DNA from 3 places in the Arthrobacter sp. DualSoilB13 genome. Region 3 is predicted to be linked to each of the others. Evidence: predicted binding sites of a transcription regulator. Region 3 holds the regulator's gene; each other region holds the start of a gene.

Region 1 (6,204 bases), 1.7 Mb from region 3:
GGCCGCGGGCAAACACAGCCACGGAGATGAACGCAGCAGCACCCGGTGCCGTGGGACCGGGGTTGACTGTGGTGAACGTGTACACGCCTGAGTTGCCCACAGAGCCGCGGCCCCAGCCGGTGAAGGTGTAGCCGTCGCGGACCAGGGAGCCGGTGCGCTGGACGATCTTGCCCTCGGAGTCCGGCTGCCAGATTTCCAGGATGGCGTCCGGAATGGCATTGCCCGCGCCGTCGTAGACCGTGCCTTGGAGGCGGATGCTGCCGGGGCTGCCCGGCGCCAGGAGTTCGTTGTCCTTATTGAAGGGGAGGGCGTAGCCGTAGAAAGGGCCAACGGTCTGACCCGGTGTGGGTGCCAGCTTGCTCATGCGCTTTACTCCTCGTCCCCGGCGTCGCCGTATGCTTCGTTTTCGGTCCAGGTCCGCTTGGAACCTGTCAGGATGATGTCCCATTTGTAGCCGAGGGCCCATTCCGGACTGGTCAGCTCGTGGTCGTACTGTGCCACCAGGCGGTCGCGGGCATCCTGGTCCACAATCGACTGGTAGATGGGGTCCAGCGGGAAGAGCTGGTCGCCCGGGAAGTACATCTGGGTGACGATTCGCTGGGTGAACTCCGAGCCGAACATGGAGAAGTGGATGTGGGCCGGGCGCCAGGCGTTCAGGTGGTTCTTCCACGGGTACGCGCCGGGCTTGATGGTGGTGAAGCTGTACGAGCCGTCGTCGCCGGTGATGCAACGCCCGACGCCGGTGAAGTTCGGGTCCAGCGGTGCGGGGTGCTGGTCGCGCTTGTGGATGTAGCGGCCGGAGGCGTTGGCCTGCCAGATCTCCACGAGCTGACCGGCAACCGGCCTGCCGTCGCCATCAAGGACGCGGCCGGCCACGATGATGCGTTCGCCCTGGGGCTCGCCGTTGTGCTGGATGGTCAGGTCCGATTCCAAGGCGTGGACATCCTGGTGTCCGAACGCGGGCGAGTAGAGCTCGATTGTCTCCGGGTCCGCGTGGTGCAGGCTCTTGGTGGGGTGGCGGAGGATACTGCTGCGGTAAGGAGCGTAGTCCAGGCGCGGCATGGTTTCCGGGCCTTTGCCATTCTTCAGGGCCTCGGCGTAGCGGTCCCCGATGCCCTTGATCTCAGCACTGAGATCGGCCTGGGTTTCCACTTTCTTGGAATCGTGCGCAGCGTGTGGCTCAGCGGCGGGCACGAGCTCCTCGGATTCGAGCGCTGGTGCTGTCTGTTCTTGCGGCACGGCCGGCTCCTTTCGGTTGATGGATTCTCTTTGGTTTCGGGTCTAAGCCCGGTGGAGCGAGTCGTATTGGACGGCGTGGCGCACCGGGGCGTTGGGCGCCCCGTAGCCGTCGTAGTTGCCGCGGCGCTCCACCATTTCGAAGAACACACTGCCCACAGTGGCCGTGTAGAAGTGGAGGAACTCGCCGTTGGCGTCCCGGTCATAGAGGAGGTTGAGCTCCTTGAGGGTGGCCAGGAATCCGGGTTCAAGATCGAACCGGGCGTCCAGGTCCTCGTAGTAGTTGGCCGGAATCTGGAGGAACTCAAGGCCACGATCGCGGGCGGACCGGGCCGTAGCCACGAGGTCTTCCACGGCGAACGCGATGTGTTCCTGGTACGTTTTGCGGGCTTTTTCTTGTGCCTGCTGGGCCGGAGCCAGGTTGAGCACCAGCCTGACGGCGCCGTTGCTGGTCTGCATCACCTGCGAGCGCACCAGTCCGCTGGGGCTGGGGACCTCCGCGAAGGGTTGCGGTTCCAAGGCGAGGGCGCTGGTGTAGAAGAGGACGGCTTCGTCGAAGTGCTGCCACGGCTGGGCGAGGTTGACGTGGTCAATGACGGCGTTCTGTGCGCTGGAGGCGTGTTCCAGACCCTCGCCGAACTCGTGCGTCCACGCCGCCGTCCCGTCCGGGCTGCCCTGGCACAGGAAGATCTCGGTGGAGTCAGGGGCAGAAATGCCTTGGAAGACTTCCTCGTCGGCCTGGACCTTGCGGGCCACCACGGGCGCCTTGAGCTGCTGGGCGCGAGCGGAGGCAATCACTGGAGAGTCGACGTCGAACCCCAACGCGGCGATAGCCGGTTCGGTGTGCGAGGCCGCTTGCTCGTTGATGATGACGCGCGCCTGGCCCATGGTCCAGAGCTGGACATCCTTGGTGCGGTGGCGGCCTTCGAACCCGAAGCCGAGTTGGCCCAGGAGCTTCTCAAGCTGAGCGGTGTCGTCAGCCTTGACCTCGGCAAAGTTGAAGCCGGCGGGTTCGCTCACCTTGGGCAGCGTGGCCAGTTCCATGGGATAACGACGGCGGGACGCGGCTTTGTCTTCCGGTGCATCTGCCACGGAGGTGCTTGCGAGCCACTTGGCGCTCTGTTCCTCCAGCCAGATGAGGGAGCGCATGGCATCCACGGCGGTGCGCTCGGTGTCCGACTGGCGGAAGACATCATTGAAGACCTCGAGGGAGACCGGGCCCGTGTATCCGGCACGGACAACGTGGCCCATGAACTTGGCAAGCTCGAACTGGCCCTCACCCGGGAAAACCCGGTAATGGCGGCTCCAGGACAGCACGTCCATGGAGAGCTTGGGGGCGTCGGCAACCTGAACGAAGAAGATTTTCTCCGCGTTGATCTGCTCGATCGGCGCGGTGTCCCAGTCACGGGAAAGAATGTGGAAGGAGTCAAGGCAGGTGCCGAGGTTGGGGTGGTCCACCATCTCAACCAGGCGGTAGGCGTGCTCGTAGTCGTTGACGTATTTGCCCCACGCCAGGGCTTCGTAGGCAACCTTGACGCCGTGCGCCCCGGCCAACTCTGCCAATTCCGCGAGCTGCTCGGCTCTGAGATCGTCGTCGTCAATGGTTGCCGTGGCCACGTTGGAGCAGACCAGGATGGTGTCCATGCCCAAACGTGACATGAGCTTGAACTTGGCCTCGGCCCGCTTGAGGTTGGCCTTCAGCAGGTCCGGAGTGACGCCGTCGAAATCCCGGAACGGCTGGTAGAGATCCAGGCCCAAGCCGAGGTCGGCGGCCATTGTCCGGACCTCTTCCGGGCTGTGGGGGGACGTGACGAGGTCCTGTTCGAAGATCTCGATGCCATCGAAGCCCGCAATCGCGCAGGCCTGCATCTTCTCCTTCAGCGTGCCGGACAGGCAAACCGTGGCGATTCCGGTGCGCATCAGTTGGCCGCCTTTGCCAAGAGCGCCTCTTCTTCGGCGGCGATCAGCTCCAGGAAGTGCGCCCGCATGCGATCGCGGTCCGCCTCGCGTCCAGTGATGAGCTGGAAGGCGTCGGCTGCCTGACCGACTGCCATGCGACCGCCGTCGAGGACGTCGCATCCCTTGGCCCGCGCCTCGCGGACCAGTTGCGTTTCGATGGGGCGGTAGACGATGTCCGCCACCCAATGCCGCGGCTCCACCAGGCCCATGTCCAAGGGGAGCCCGGGGTGGGCCGCCATGCCGATGGGAGTGCAGTGCACCAAGCCGTCAGCGAGGGGCATGATCTCGGGCAGCTCGTTGATGCTCCGCGGTGTCACTATGGCTTCGGGGAACAGCCCGCCGAGCTCGGCAGCGCGTTCCGCAGCGCGGGCGGGATCCATATCTACAAGGTCCAGCGTGCTGACGCCGGCTTTGAGCAGCGCGTACGCGACGGCCGAGCCGGCACCGCCTGCGCCCAACTGAACTACGCGGTCCAGTCGCGCCTCGGGGAGGCCGTCGGCGAGCGCCGAGCCGAAGCCGGAAAAGTCCGTGTTGTGGCCGATGAACCGACCGTCCTGGATCAGGACTGTATTAACGGCGCCCAGGCGCGCGGCGTCGTCGGAAATTTCATCAAGGTGCCCCAGCACCAGCTGCTTGCACGGGTGAGTGATGTTCAGCCCGTTGAAGCCCATGCGCTGGGCTGCGGTGAGGAGATCCCCGACGGCGGCGGCCGGCAACTGCAGTTCCAGCAAGTCGATGGGGCGGTACAGCAAGCGAAGGCCCTGCACATCGGCTTCGCGTTCGTGCATGGGCGGCGTGAGCGAGGGCATGACGCCTTCGCCTACGAGGCCCACCAGAACGGACTCGGCTCGGTTGCTCATCCTAAAGCTCCTTTGACTTCAGCACCGCCGAGCTTTTGGCGCTTTCTGGGGCGCTTCCAGCCGGGGTGTTATTTAGATTACTACAAGTGTTCATATTCCGCACGCTTGTTCTTATCGCGAACATTTCCACAGTGCGCACCCAACCAAGTAGCAGTTAAGCGCGCTTAGAGCCGTCTAAACGCGCACTATTGCGACCTGGTTGGGTGAGGGTCACCGCTGGGGCAGGCGGGCCGCGAGTTCAGCCGCGGCCTCCTGCAGGGTAGGGACGTGGGCAATCAATTCCTCCATGCTCATGCGGAACACCGGGACGGCCGTGGCGAGGGAGGCGAACGCATGGCCCTGTGAGTTGAGAACCGGAACAGCGACGGCGCGCATGCCAATCTCGTTTTCTTCATCCATCACCGCGTAACCCTGGCGTCGCACCTGCTCGATCTCCTCGCGGAACTTGTCGCGGTCGGTAATGGTGTGCTCGGTGAGCGGATCCAGGGGGAGCTCCTCCAGCAGCCTCTTCCGCTCGATCTCATCCTCAAACGCCACGATCGCCTTACCCACGGAGGTAGTGTGCAAGGCGCCCAGGTGACCGGGGTCGCTGGTGACCCGAAAGGTCTTGGGTCCGTCCACCTTGTTTACAGTGAGGTGATGATTGCCGTCGCGCACGGACAAGATGGTGGCCTCATGCGTAATTTCAGTGACACGCTGAAGGACGGGCAGCGCCGTTGCCGCGAAGCCGTGGTGATTGGAAACGCGCTGGCCGAGCTGGAAGACGCGTAGTCCCAAGTGGTACCGACGCCCATCGGGCTCGTAGTCAACAAATCCATCGCGGGTCAGTGAACCCAGCAGTCTGTACGTGGTGCTGAACGGGAGATTCGCACTCCTTGCCAGATCCGCCGCACTCGCCCCGCGCGGTTCATTTCCCAATAGAACCAACAGGCTCAAGGCCTTGCCGACCATGTCGGTCTTTGTGTCCTCTTTCACACTCATGTTTTGATGCTTTCACATAGTGAGAGCTATTTCTAGATGGTGGTGACATCTCTTGACAAGTGACCCCACTCACAGCCACTATTGCTGTATTGCACAAGTAGCTCTCACCATGTGGTTACTAATGCAGGGATCGACCGGCCGCACCATGCTTGGGTCTCCCCACAGAAGCCAGATCCGCGACATCGTCGTCACAGAAGGAACACCCCATGAGCCAAACAATGCCGTCAGCGACGCCAGGCACTGAAACCACTTCCGGAACCCCCAAGAAAGCCGCGCTTGCCAGCTTCCTGGGCAGCGCCGTCGAGTATTACGACTTCTTCATCTTCGGCTCTGCCGCGGCCCTGATCTTCCCCCACGTCTTCTTTCCCTCCGCCGACGCGAACGCGGCCATCATGTCCTTCGCAACTTTCGGCTTCGCCTACGTTGCCCGCCCCGTGGGTGCGGTGATTCTGGGTCACTTCGGTGACCGCATTGGCAGGCAGAAGGTCCTGATGTTCACGCTGGTCCTCATGGGGGCAGCCACATTTGTTATCGGCTGCCTCCCCGACTTCAAGACCATTGGCTGGTGGGCTCCGGCCCTGCTGGTCCTCGCCCGGCTCTGCCAGGGCCTCTCCGCTGCAGGCGAGCAGGCCGGCGCTTCCTCCATGACCCTTGAGCACGCCCCGGACAACCGCCGCTCCTTCTTCACCTCCTGGACCCTCACCGGTACACAGGGTGGCCAAATCCTTGCAGCCCTCGTCTTCATCCCCGTGGTGGCCCTGCCGGATGACATCAAGTACGGCATCGGTTGGCGCATCCCGTTCTGGCTCAGCGCTGTGGTAGTACTGGTGGCCTTCTTCATCCGCCGCACCCTGCACGAACCGCCCGCATTCGCCGAAGCCAAGAAGAACAACCAGATCTCCAAGCTCCCCGTTGCCGACCTCCTCAGGCTGCACTGGCGCGATGTTCTCCGCGTGGTCTGCTGCGCCTTCATCGCCGCCGTCAGCACTGTCTTTGGTACGCTCGCCATCAAATACGCCCAGGACGTTGCCGGCGTCAACAGCACCATCACGCTCTGGCTGGTGGTCGCGGCAAACGTTGTTGCCCTGGGAACCCAGCCACTGTTCGGCATGCTCTCGGACAAGATCGGCCGCAAACCCGTATTCATCTACGGAGCTTTGTCCAGCGC
Region 2 (6,204 bases), 780 kb from region 3:
GTTGCTGCCACTGCGGTTGGTGAAGACTTTCAGGCCTTGGCTTTCAAGGAGTTCCACCACCATCTTGGTGGTGGTGGTCTTGCCGTTGGTGCCGCTGACCACGGCTACGCCCAGGGGGAGCGAAGCCAGCGTTCGCTGCATGAAGCCGGGATCGATTTTCTCAACCACCAAGCCGGGAAAAGCTGAGCCTCCGCCCCGGAGCCGGGACAGTGTGCGGACCAGCTTGCCGAGGGGAACGCTGAAGGAAAGCATGCTCTGTAATATATCCCAGTCAGGGCATGGAACCGGCTACCTCGCGTGTGGGCTTGGTCAACGCTGACAGCGCCATATGGCCTGGGCCTCTATGATGGTCGAATGACCAACCCCCTTTCTGACGCTTCGTCGCGCGTGGGTTCAGGACTCCGGATCGGCGTGCTGGCTCTTCAGGGCGACTTCCGCGAGCATATCCACGCTGTAGAGGCCGCTGGCGCCACCGGCGTGGGTATACGCCGCCCGTCAGAGCTTGACGACATTGACGGCTTGATCATCCCCGGCGGCGAATCAACCACCATTGACAAGCTCTCCCGGATTTTCGAAGTCCGTGATCCACTTCAAAAGCGGATCGCGGACGGCCTGCCGGTCTACGGCTCCTGTGCCGGCATGATCCTGTTGGCCGATGAAATCGCGGACCCTGCAACTGACCTGCACGGAAATCCGCAGCAGACCTTTGGTGGGCTGGATATCACCGTGCGCAGGAATGCCTTTGGCCGCCAGCGGGAGTCCTTCGAGACCGACCTGGATTTCAGGGGCCTTGAATTCAGCGCAGGGGAGTCCGGTGTGGATCCCGTTCACGCTGTATTTATCCGGGGCCCCTGGGTGGAACGCGTAGGTCCGGGCGTGGAGGTCCTTGCCCAGGTTGACCCCGACCACGCCAGCCACACGGCTACTTTGCACGGAGTGGCTAGAATTGTTGCAGTGCGTTCCGGTCAACTACTGGCCACCTCCTTCCATCCGGAAGTGACGGGAGAGAAACGCGTGCATGAACTCTTTATTCGAATGATCAGAGGAGAAGCGTAAAGCATGTCAGGCCACTCCAAATGGGCGACCACCAAGCACAAGAAAGCCATCATTGACGGCAGGCGTGCAAAGTCGTTCGCAAAACTGATCAAGAATATCGAAGTTGCTGCCCGCATGGGTGGTCCGGACCTCGCCGGCAACCCGGGACTTGAACTTGCCGTCACGAAGGCCAAGAAGACGTCGGTTCCCAATGACAACATCGACCGCGCCATCAAACGCGGCGCTGGCCTCACCGGCGAAGTGGTGGACTACACCGAGATCATGTACGAGGCTCGTGGTCCCCAGGGTTCGGCCTTGTTGATCGAATGTCTGACGGACAACAAGAACCGCGCTGCATCCGAGGTGCGCCTTGCAATCTCCCGCAACGGCGGCACCATTGCCGATCCCGGTTCCGTGAGCTACCTCTTCGCCCGCAAGGGTGTTGTGGTCCTGCCCAAGAACGGCCTCAGCGAGGACGACATCCTGATGGCGGTCCTCGATGCCGGAGCCGAAGAAGTCAAAGACAGCGGAGAGAACTGGGAGATCCACTCCGAACCCTCTGATCTTCAGGCCATCCGCGACGCCCTGAAAGAAGCGGGCATCGAATACGAGACAGATGAAGCCGAGTTCGTTCCCTCCATGCAGGTGGAACTGGATGTCGACGGCGCCAAGAAGTTCATGAAACTCGTGGATGCCCTGGAAGATCTTGACGATGTCCAGAACGTCTACAGCAATGCGGACCTCAGCGAGGAAGTCCAGGCTGCCCTCGACGCCGAATAGCCGGCCACGGCGCAGCGCGTCATTTTGACATTTAGCAGCTTCACAGCCACCAGGAAGGCCCGGACTTGACTCTTCGCGTATTGGGAGTCGATCCGGGCCTCACCCGTTGCGGTATAGGTGTGGTGGACATTGAAAGGAACCGCAGGGCCACCATGGTGGCCGTTGGGGTAGTGGGGACCTCTGCTGAGCTCACTCTGGATAAGCGCCTGCTGGTCATTGCCCAAGCCATTGATGAATGGCTGGACCTGCATCAGCCGGACGTCGTCGCCGTCGAGCGTGTTTTCTCGCAGATGAACGTCAGCACGGTCATGGGTGTGGCCCAGGCTTCGGGCGTCGTCATCGCTGCGGCCGCACGCCGTGGCATCCCCGTCGCGTTGCACACACCGTCGGAGGTCAAAGCCGCGGTAACAGGCAGCGGCACGGCCAATAAGGATGCAGTGACCAAGCTCGTTACCAAGATCCTGCGCCTGGATGCTCCACCGAAGCCTGCTGATGCTGCGGACGCTCTCGCGCTTGCCCTGACCCATGCATGGCGCGCAGGTAGTGGAATGGGTTCAGCTACCGGCGCGAACGGTAAGGGCGGTCTCACTCCCGCCCAAAAAGCATGGGCTGACGCGGAAGCAAAAGCGCGCCGCGCACGGTGATTGTCGGCTCGCCTTGCTAGGGTATTCGTAGATATGTTCGGATAGTCCGCTTTGGCCGCAGTATTGACACAGTATTGCGGCAACGGAGCAGGCAGTATTTCAGGAGCCGGGTCTTGATCAGTTTTCTCCGTGGAACGGTAGCCCACGTTGGTTTGTCCACCGCTGTCATCGACCTCAACGGTGCGGGAATGAGTGTCTTTGCCACGCCGCAGACCTTGAGCCACCTCAAGACAGGAACAGAAGCCAAGCTCTTCACGTCCATGATCGTCCGTGAAGATTCCTTGACACTGTTCGGCTTCGCCGACGACGACGAACGGGAAGTCTTTGATGTCCTGCTCAGCGTCAGCGGGGTAGGGCCACGTCTGGCCTTGGCCGTCCTTGCCGTGCATGAACCGGAGGCCATCCGGGTGGCGGCGCACACTGGAGACAGCAAGACGTTTACCAAGGTGCCGGGAATCGGTCCCAAGGTGGCCGGCCGGATTGTCCTTGAGCTCGCCGGTAAGTTGGTTCCCCACGGGACCGGCACAGGCACTGCGCCCGCCGCTGCCCCAAACGCCGAATGGAAGCCGCAGGTTGTCGCAGCCATGACCAGCTTGGGCTGGTCCGAGAAGGACGCCAACGGCAGCATCGACAAGGCAATGGCCGACTCCCCGGAACTCGTGGACGCAGGAAACGTGGCCCAAATCCTCCGGGCAACGCTGCGTTGGTTGGGTCAGGATGGGGCGCGCGCAGGCAATCGTGTAGGCAGCCGTGGCTGAGCAGTCACTCGTCAGCGGGGGAGAGGAACCGGAAGAGCGGGTCATTGAAGCCGCACTCCGGCCCAAGAACCTGCACGATTTCGTGGGACAGCATCGGGTCCGCAAACAACTGGCATTGGTACTCGAGGCATCCAAAATGCGTGGCCGCAGCGCCGATCACGTGCTGATGTCAGGGCCGCCAGGACTAGGCAAGACAACCCTTGCCATGATCATCGCAGCGGAAATGAACGCGCCGTTGCGTATCAGCAGCGGCCCGGCCATCCAGCACGCGGGAGATCTTGCCGCCATCCTTTCCTCCCTATCGGAGGGGGAGGTCCTTTTCCTCGACGAAATACACCGCATGTCCAGGCCGGCGGAAGAAATGCTGTACATGGCCATGGAGGACTTCCGCGTGGACATTGTGGTGGGCAAGGGCGCTGGTGCAACCGCCATTCCTTTGGAACTGCCACCTTTCACCTTGGTGGGCGCAACAACCCGAGCTGGGCTTCTTCCGGGGCCTCTGAGGGATCGATTCGGATTCACCGGGCACCTTGAGTTCTACTCCGTCGCCGAACTCGAGCTCGTCCTGCGGCGCTCCGCGGGCCTACTGGACCTGAAGGTCAACTCTGCGGGCTTTACGGAGATAGCGGGCCGGTCCCGGGGAACGCCACGTATCGCCAACAGACTGCTGCGCCGTGTCCGTGACTGGGCACTGGTTCATGGCATTGAGCAGATTGATGCACGTTCAGCTTCAGCGGCTCTGGATATGTATGAAGTAGACGAGCGTGGATTGGACAGGCTTGACCGGTCCGTTCTTGAAGCCCTGATCACCAAGTTCAACGGCGGTCCAGTGGGATTGTCCACTTTGGCTATCGCCGTGGGGGAAGAACCCGAGACGGTGGAGACCGTGGCTGAGCCGTTCCTGGTCCGTGAGGGTCTTTTGGGACGCACTCCGCGGGGCCGGATCGCGATGGCGTCCGCCTGGACGCACCTTGGCTACGCCGTCCCGGCCGGGGTGTTCGGTCAGGAGACACTGGCACTGTTTGGTGAGGATGAAAACCACGCCGAAAGCGTGGATACCGTGGGTTAACACCCTCTGTTCAGCTTTTCCCACTAGACTGGTATGACGCTCGGCACGTTCGAGTCCTTGATCCATGCCCGCTCTGCGGATCTGCCAGGGACGTTGCCGTGAACCAAAACGTAAGTACAGAACGGAACTTCCCTGTGGATCCAATGACCATATTGCTGTTCGTCATGTTGGGACTCTTTGTCTTCATGATGTTCCGCCGCAACAAGAAGACCCAGCAGCAGCAGGCTGAGATGCAGTCAAAGTTCGCTCCCGGGGTTGACGTCATGACCAGCTTCGGTCTCTTTGGCCGCATCGTGTCCATCGACGAAGCCGAGAACAAAGTCGTGATTGAGCTTTCGCCGGGTAACCAGGCAACGGTTCACCGTCAGGCTGTCACCAAGGTGGTCGAGACCACCCCCGAGGAAGCGCCCGTTGTTCCGGATGATGCGTCATCCCTGACCGCCGCGCAGACGGAAGCTCCTGCCGCCGTCGAGACCCCGGAAGAAACCATCGCGCGCCTCAACAAAGAGGACAAGAAGGACAACTAGCACCGTCAGTCGCGGCGACACCGCGCAAGGCAACTTCTACGGCAGCGGAGAGCCGCCGGCAGACGCTTACCAGCGTCGGCCGGCGGCTGTCCGGCGATAACAGGAAGATCGATAATGGCACGGACCGGCCCCAAAAACTCAGCCCGCAGGGTGCTGACCTGGCTTGGAGCAATTTTCGTTGTATTAACCGCTGTCCTGGCTGGCGGAGTAGTGACTGGCAACGCCAGTTGGGCTCCCAAGCTCGCTCTGGACCTCGAGGGCGGAACCCAGATGATTCTGGCCCCCCGGGTAGAGGGTTCCAGCGAGATCAATGAGGAGCAACTCAACCAGGCAGTAGCCATCATCCGGCAGCGTGTGGATGGCTCCGGTGTTGCCGAAGCTGAAATTAGCACCCAGTCCGGCCGGAACGTTGTGGTCAGTCTTCCGGGTACGCCTTCCAAGGAGACCCGCGACCTCATTCAAGCTTCGGCTGACATGAACTTCCGCCCAGTCATCACTTATGGCGACCCGGCAGCCGTTCCTGCGGAGCAGCGCACACCTGAGGACCAGCTTCCCAAGCCCACGGCGGAGCCGGCGAATGCCAGCGACATCAACTGGGTCACCGCGGACATTGTCCGGGAATTCGAAGCGCTTGACTGTGTGAACCCGTCACCGGAAAAACGTGATCGTTCGGATCCCGCCAAACCGCTGGTCACCTGCGAGGCAGCCACGGACAAGACTCCGGCCATCAAGTACATCCTTGGGCCCGTGGAGGTCAAAGGCCAGGACATCAGCGATTCCACTTTTACCCAGGTTCAGGGCGCTCAGGGCTCCGTGACCAATTCCTGGGGCGTGAACATCGTGTTCAACGCGGATGCAACCGCAAAGTTCAAAGCAGTCACCGAACGCCTCAACCAGTTCTACGCTGCGGCGCAGGCCCAGGGTACTGATGATCCAAAGTCACAGTTCGCCATTGTCCTGGACGACAAAGTTCTTTCCGCTCCGCGCGCCTTGGCTGTGATCACTGATGGAAAGCCCCAGATCACTGGTAACTTCACCCAGGCGTCGGCAAAGGCCCTCTCCGATCAACTCCGCTACGGCGCCCTGCCCATCAGCTTTGAGATCCAGTCACAAGAGCAGATCTCCGCGACGCTGGGTGGCGACCAGCTTCGCCTCGGCTTGCTTGCAGGGATGATCGGCCTGTTGCTTGTTGTTGTCTACTCGCTCTTCCAATACCGTGCCCTTGGGCTCGTGACCATCGCATCCCTTGTGGTGGCGGGTGTGCTGACCTATCTGGCGATCGCCATCCTCGGGTGGACGGAAAACTACCGTCTGTCCCTGGCCGGTGTGGCTGGTCTGATTGTGGCCATCGGCCAGACCGCGGACTCGTTCATTGTCTACTTCGAGCGCAT
Region 3 (6,204 bases):
GGAACAGCACGTTCGACCCCCAGCAGGGATATTCTCCGCCGGACGAGACAGCTCCTGCATTGATTAATATTGCCCCGCTCAGTGTGGCAGGGCGGCTTCGAGAGGGGCTCTTTGCCGGCCATACTGTGGTGCTGACCTCTGCGACCCTGGCCATCGGCTCGGCCTTCGAGCCCGCCGCGGGTGGTCTTGGCCTGATTGGAGACGGCGCGCCGAGCTGGACGGGCATTGATGTGGGATCGCCCTTCGACTATCCCAAACAGGGTGTTCTATACGTGGCAAAGCACCTGCCCAAACCGGGCCGCGGTACTTCGCCGGAGGCGCTGGACGAATTGGAAGACCTCATCCGGGCGTCCGGGGGCGGAGCGCTTTGCCTGTTCTCCTCGCGGCGTGCTGCCGAAGAAGCCGCCGATGCCATGCGGCTCCGGCTGGATGTGGACATTCTCTGTCAGGGAGAATCCACCATGGCGGCCCTGGTGAAGCAATTCGCGGACGAGCCAGATACGTGCCTCTTCGGAACCATGTCCCTGTGGCAGGGGGTAGACGTTCCGGGTGGCTCATGCCGACTGGTGGTTATTGACCGCATTCCCTTCCCACGTCCTGACGATCCCCTGATGACTGCCCGTTCCCGGGCGGTTGCCCAATCGGGCGGGAACGGTTTCATGGCCGTGTCAGCCACGCACGCTGCCATTCGGCTGGCGCAGGGCGCTGGCCGACTGATCCGCTCGACGGGAGACAAAGGGGTGGTCGCGGTACTCGACTCCAGGCTTTCGACCGAGCGCTACGGGGGCTTTCTACGTGCCGCCCTGCCGCCGTTCTGGGCCACCACGGACCGGTCGGTGGTTCGAGGCGTTCTGGAACGTCTGGGCTCGGCTAAAGCCCCGTAATGCACAGCTTCCCGTGAACACCTGCCGGTGTCCACGGGAAGCTGCGTTTAAAGGGCGTGAGCGCTTAAAGAGAGCGCAGTACCGAGACGACCTTGCCCATGATGGTGGCCTGATCTCCGAGGATGGGCTCGTACTGGGTGTTTTGGGGGAGCAGCCACGTGTGACCGTCCCGCTGCCGGAAAGTCTTCACGGTTGCTTCATCATCCAGCAGGGCGGCAACGATGTCGCCGTTGATGGCATCATTCTGTCGCCGGACCACCACCCAGTCGCCGTCACAGATAGCAGCATCGATCATGGAATCGCCGGCCACCTTCAGCATGAACAGTTCGCCATGCCCCACGAGTTGCCGTGGGAGTGCAAGCACGTCTTCCACCGTCTGGTCAGCCAGGATCGGTCCACCTGCCGCGATGCGCCCCACCAAGGGGACCATGGCGGTATCACTGGCGCTGGCTAGCTCGGTAACGGCCAGGCCACCGGCGCTGCGAAGGGTGGTCGGAGCGTCCACACCGGGGATGGGCCCGCCATCAAGGGTTAGGGGCATCAGCACTTCCATGGCGCGGGGACGCTTGGGGTCCCGGCGGAGGTAGCCGAGCTTCTCCAATTGGGACAACTGGTGCGTGACGCTGGACAAACTGGCCAGACCCACGGTGTCGCCGATTTCGCGCATGCTGGGAGGGTAGCCGTTGTCATTGACTGACCTCTGGATGGTCTCCAGGATCTTTTTCTGCCGGACGGTCAGGCTTTTGGGACTCTTTTGAGGCTGTTGGCTCCGCAGGGGTGCCCCTCCGCCTGTGGCTTTCGCTGCCATGTTCGCCAATGCCTTTCCATTCCGCCCTGATGAGGGCCAGGGGTGTCAGGTCTGCAAAAAATGTCAGACCCTCCTGTTCCACTGAAACAGTGCTGCTTCTTCACTCAAACGTAGGGCAGGCACAGGCGTTTATCAAACATTTGTTCTAGCGAGTCTCGACACCGTTCGTTGATAAGTGCTAAAAATGTCATAGCAAGGTTCGAATATGTGTTCTATAAACCTGATGCTGAAGCTGGATGTTCGAACAAAGCGTTCGAACATCCGGGGCAGGCCCAGGGGAACACAAAGAATTGGCAGCCAGGCACCGGGCATCCCGGAGCGTGGCAATAGCTCAGAAGGGCTCAGCTCATGTCCGCAGTCACTACGTTCGCTGATTTCCGTACTACCCAGGCGCCCGCTCGCCTGCGCCTGACCCGAAGGGGACGGATCGTCTTCTTCGGCATCCCGGCCATGCTGTTGGTTGCAGCGTTGCTGAGTCTTGCCGGATTTATCAACTCCCCGGCCAAGGCAGCCGACTCGCAGTCCCAACTGCGTCCGCCTGTTGCCGTCACTGTTACAGTCCAGCCAGGTCAGTCCCTCTGGGGCATCGCCGGCGCTGCCGCTCCCGAGCGTGACCCCCGCGACGTCATCGCCGAGATCATCCAGCTCAACGACCTCCGGGGCGGCCGCATCCTGCCCGGCCAGCAGCTGTTCGTCCCTGCAAACTGATCCCTCGGCACCCGCAGAAATCAAGGGTCGGGCGTCACAGTTAGTCGGCAGTCCCGGCCGCCCCTTAAACTGGGTTGGTGAGTGACCAGCTTGAGCGACTTGACCGACTTCCCCTTCGGACCAACCTGCGTGGATTGAGCCCCTATGGCGCACCGCAGCTCGATGTCCCTATCTTGCTCAACGTCAACGAAAACACTCATGGCGTCCCCGCAGATGTCCAAGCCGCCATCACTGAGGCCGTGGCCGCTGCGGCCACCGGGCTGAACCGCTATCCGGACCGGGAGTTCACCGAACTTCGTGAAGCCTTGGCCGAGTACCTTGGCCACGGGCTTTCCCCGGACAACATCTGGGCGGCCAACGGATCCAACGAGGTCCTGCAGCAGATCCTCCAAGCCTTTGGTGGACCCGGCCGCAAGGCATTGGGCTTTCCTCCCACGTACTCCATGTACCCCCTGCTCGCGAGTGGCACTGACACCGAGTATGTCCGCGGAGTCCGCGCGGACGACTACGGGCTGGACGCCGAATCGGCCGCTGCTCAGGTCCGGGAAGCGGGCGCCAACATCGTTTTCCTGTGCTCGCCCAACAACCCCACAGGTACGGGCTTGGGATTGGACGTCGTGGAGGCTGTTTACGAGGCCGGCGAAGCCAGCCAGGCCATGGTGATCGTGGATGAGGCCTACCACGAGTTCGCACACGACAACACGCCGAGCGCCCTGACCCTGTTGCCCGGACGCGAGCGTCTGATCGTCTCGCGCACCATGAGCAAAGCATTCGCTTTGGCGGGCGCCAGGCTCGGATACATGGCGTCAGCCCCGGAAGTCACGGACGCCATCAGGCTGGTCCGTCTCCCATACCACCTCTCTGCCGTGACGCAGGCAACGGCCCTCGCTGCGCTGAATCACCGCGAAGCCCTCATGGCCGACGTCGAGGACATCAAGGTCCAGCGCGACAGGATTGTGACTGAACTGCTCCGCATGGGCCTCCAGCCTGCTGCTTCGGACTCCAACTACGTCTTCTTTGGGGGACTGGAGGATCCACACACTATCTGGCAGGGCCTGTTGGACGCCGGCGTGTTGATTCGCGACGTCGGTATCCCGGGGCATTTGCGTGTCACCGCTGGAACCGAGCCGGAAACTACTGCGTTCCTGGAGGCCTTGGAAGCCCTGCTGGACGGCACCGCTCCGCACCACGCCTAAACTTGTTCCTAGACCTAACCCACCCCTCCGTGTATAAGGATGTCCCAATGAGCGAAACCGGCGCCGCGCCGACCGCTGCCCGCACCGCGCGCATGGAGCGCACCACCAGTGAGTCTTCGGTCCTGGTGGAGATTAACCTGGATGGTTCAGGCGTCTCGGATATCAGCACTTCGGTTCCGTTCTACGACCACATGCTGACGGCTCTGTGCAAGCATTCCCTGATTGACATGACCGTCAAAGCTACTGGCGACACCCACATTGACGCCCACCACACGGTGGAAGACGTCGCCATTACCTTCGGCGAGGTCCTCCGAACGGCACTGGGCAATAAAGCCGGTATTCGTCGCTTTGGTGAAGCCACGGTTCCTTTGGACGAAGCCTTGGCGCACGCCGTCGTTGATGTTTCCGGACGACCCTACCTGGTGCACGGTGGCGAGCCGGCCGGACAGGAATACCACCTGATCGGCGGACACTTCACGGGATCGTTGACCCGTCACGTTTTTGAAGCAATTACGCTTCACGCCGGAATCTGCCTCCACATGAACGTCCTGGCCGGCCGCGACCCCCACCACATCGTTGAGGCCCAGTTCAAAGCCTTTGCCCGCGCGTTGCGTGCAGCTGTTGAGTCCGATCCCCGTGTGGAGGGCATTCCCTCCACTAAGGGCGCACTATGAGCGGCCAGATTCTGAACAATGGAGCCGTGGCCGACGCCATAGCGTCCGTAAAGCCGGAGTCGCCTGAAGGCAAGCCAACCGTCACCGTGTTGGACTATGGATCGGGCAACGTTCGCTCTGCCGTCCGCGCCCTCGAACGTGCGGGCGCGCACGTGGTGTTGAGCTCCAAGCCTGAGGACGTGCTCAACGCTGATGGTCTGGTGGTGCCCGGAGTTGGTGCCTACGAGACCGTGATGAAGGAACTCAAGTCCGTTGATGCCATCCGCATGATCGGACGTCGGGTTGCCGGTGGCCGTCCTGTGCTGGCCATCTGCGTGGGTTTGCAGGTTCTCTTCGAAGCCGGAGTTGAGCACGGCACCGAGTCCGAAGGCATGGCTGAGTGGCCCGGCAAGGTTGAGCTCCTTCCCGCTCCAGTGGTGCCGCACATGGGTTGGAACACCGTGGACGTCCCCGAAGGCTCAAAGCTGTTCGAAGGTGTTGAACAGGAACGCTTCTATTTTGTGCACTCTTACGGAGTCCAGGAGTGGAACTTCGACGTCGTTCAGCCCCGTATGGCTCCTCCCATGGTGACGTGGTCCGAGCACGGTGCACGCTTCATTGCCGCAGTGGAAAACGGCCCGCTCTGCGCCACGCAGTTCCACCCGGAGAAGTCAGGGGATGCCGGGGCCCGGCTCCTGCGAAACTGGGTGGATAGCCTCCGTAAGCCCGCTTCGAAAGAATCCGGAAGCGGTGCCGCCTAGATGTGGTGGTCGGTATTACTTATGGGCCTCGCCGGCCTGCTGGTAGGTGGGGGGATCTCCTTCCATCAGCAGAAAAAGCCGCGTTGGGTTTCTATTTCTTTCTACGTGCTGGCAGGGATGTCCCTCCTGGCCGCCTATCTCCTGACGCTGGGAAACTGAACCAGTCGTTCAACTAGCCGCATCACCCTTTTCGAACTTCAAGGACACACATGACCTCCTCCGCCCAGTCCGTTCTGGAACTCCTGCCGGCCGTTGACATTGTTGACGGCCAAGCGGTCCGACTCCTCCAAGGAGAAGCAGGCTCGGAAACCAGCTACGGGACCCCGCTGGAAGCAGCACTGAACTGGCAGAACGCCGGTGCCGAATGGGTGCACATGGTGGACCTCGATGCAGCTTTCGGACGTGGAGACAACGCCGCGCTCATCAGCGAGGTGGTGTCGCAGCTCGCCGTCAAGGTGGAGCTCTCCGGCGGACTGCGGGATGACGAGTCTCTTGAGCGTGCACTGGAACTGGGTGTCGCCCGCGTGAACCTTGGAACCGCGGCGTTGGAGAACCCCGAGTGGACCCGCCGTGCGATCGACCGCTTTGGTGACAAGATCGCCGTCGGCCTTGATGTCCGCGGCACAACGCTTGCCGGACGCGGTTGGACCAAGGAGGGCGGCGACCTCTGGGAGGTTCTTGCCCGCCTCGAGGATGCCGGCTGTGCGCGTTATGTAGTCACCGACGTCACCAAGGATGGAACCCTTCAGGGGCCGAACGTGGAACTTCTGCGCCAGATGGTTGAGAAGACCGGTAAGCCTGTGGTCGCCTCCGGCGGTATCTCCAGCCTGGAAGACCTCCGTGTCCTGCGCGAACTGGTCCCGCTGGGTGTTGAAGGTGCGATTGTTGGCAAGGCTCTCTACGCCGGTGCCTTTACTCTGCCCGAAGCACTGGACGTTGCCGGCCGCCGCTGATGCCTCATAACGCAGGTCACCAGCACGGGGATCAAGGTCAGGCCAGGCGCGAGCTACCCGGCCACATCGCGGCTGCGTTGGCCGGCGCCGGGGGAGCTACGGACTCTGCAGGCCAGCCCTGGGCCGGTAGGAGCCTCAGCGGTGACGACGCCAAGATCCACAATTTCGAAGACGACGACGGCTCAGCGGACCCCGGGTACGTAGCCGCCGTCGCGGCTCTGATCAACGGAACCGGCACCGA

What was found. The regulator LexA, encoded in region 3, represses DNA repair genes until DNA is damaged. The targets are predictions, from matches to a motif close to TCGAACANNTGTTCGA.
Region 1: ACZ5J0_RS19190 (shikimate dehydrogenase) is a predicted target of LexA. The motif match lies at 4,153-4,168, and genes of this name have one in related genera.
Region 2: ruvA (Holliday junction branch migration protein RuvA) is a predicted target of LexA. The motif match lies at 2,485-2,500, and genes of this name have one in related genera.

Annotation. Positions count from the first base shown of each region.
Region 1 covers NZ_AP035865.1:4,149,493-4,155,696, forward strand. The annotation lists gene pcaG (protocatechuate 3,4-dioxygenase subunit alpha) at 1-364, opposite strand, end outside; gene pcaH (protocatechuate 3,4-dioxygenase subunit beta) at 370-1,239, opposite strand; gene ACZ5J0_RS19185 (bifunctional sugar phosphate isomerase/epimerase/4-hydroxyphenylpyruvate dioxygenase family protein) at 1,282-3,156, opposite strand; gene ACZ5J0_RS19190 (shikimate dehydrogenase) at 3,156-4,055, opposite strand; gene ACZ5J0_RS19195 (IclR family transcriptional regulator) at 4,266-5,036, opposite strand; gene ACZ5J0_RS19200 (MFS transporter) at 5,243-6,204, shown strand, end outside.
Region 2 covers NZ_AP035865.1:2,330,862-2,337,065, reverse strand. The annotation lists gene ACZ5J0_RS10665 (Mur ligase family protein) at 1-252, opposite strand, end outside; gene pdxT (pyridoxal 5'-phosphate synthase glutaminase subunit PdxT) at 355-1,056, shown strand; gene ACZ5J0_RS10655 (YebC/PmpR family DNA-binding transcriptional regulator) at 1,060-1,815, shown strand; gene ruvC (crossover junction endodeoxyribonuclease RuvC) at 1,881-2,459, shown strand; gene ruvA (Holliday junction branch migration protein RuvA) at 2,573-3,217, shown strand; gene ruvB (Holliday junction branch migration DNA helicase RuvB) at 3,210-4,286, shown strand; gene yajC (preprotein translocase subunit YajC) at 4,430-4,813, shown strand; gene secD (protein translocase subunit SecD) at 4,928-6,204, shown strand, end outside.
Region 3 covers NZ_AP035865.1:1,548,140-1,554,343, forward strand. The annotation lists gene ACZ5J0_RS07210 (ATP-dependent DNA helicase) at 1-884, shown strand, start outside; gene lexA (transcriptional repressor LexA) at 949-1,692, opposite strand; gene ACZ5J0_RS07220 (LysM peptidoglycan-binding domain-containing protein) at 2,041-2,400, shown strand; gene ACZ5J0_RS07225 (histidinol-phosphate transaminase) at 2,478-3,596, shown strand; gene hisB (imidazoleglycerol-phosphate dehydratase HisB) at 3,644-4,270, shown strand; gene hisH (imidazole glycerol phosphate synthase subunit HisH) at 4,267-5,010, shown strand; gene priA (bifunctional 1-(5-phosphoribosyl)-5-((5-phosphoribosylamino)methylideneamino)imidazole-4-carboxamide isomerase/phosphoribosylanthranilate isomerase PriA) at 5,220-5,963, shown strand; gene ACZ5J0_RS07245 (SseB family protein) at 5,963-6,204, shown strand, end outside.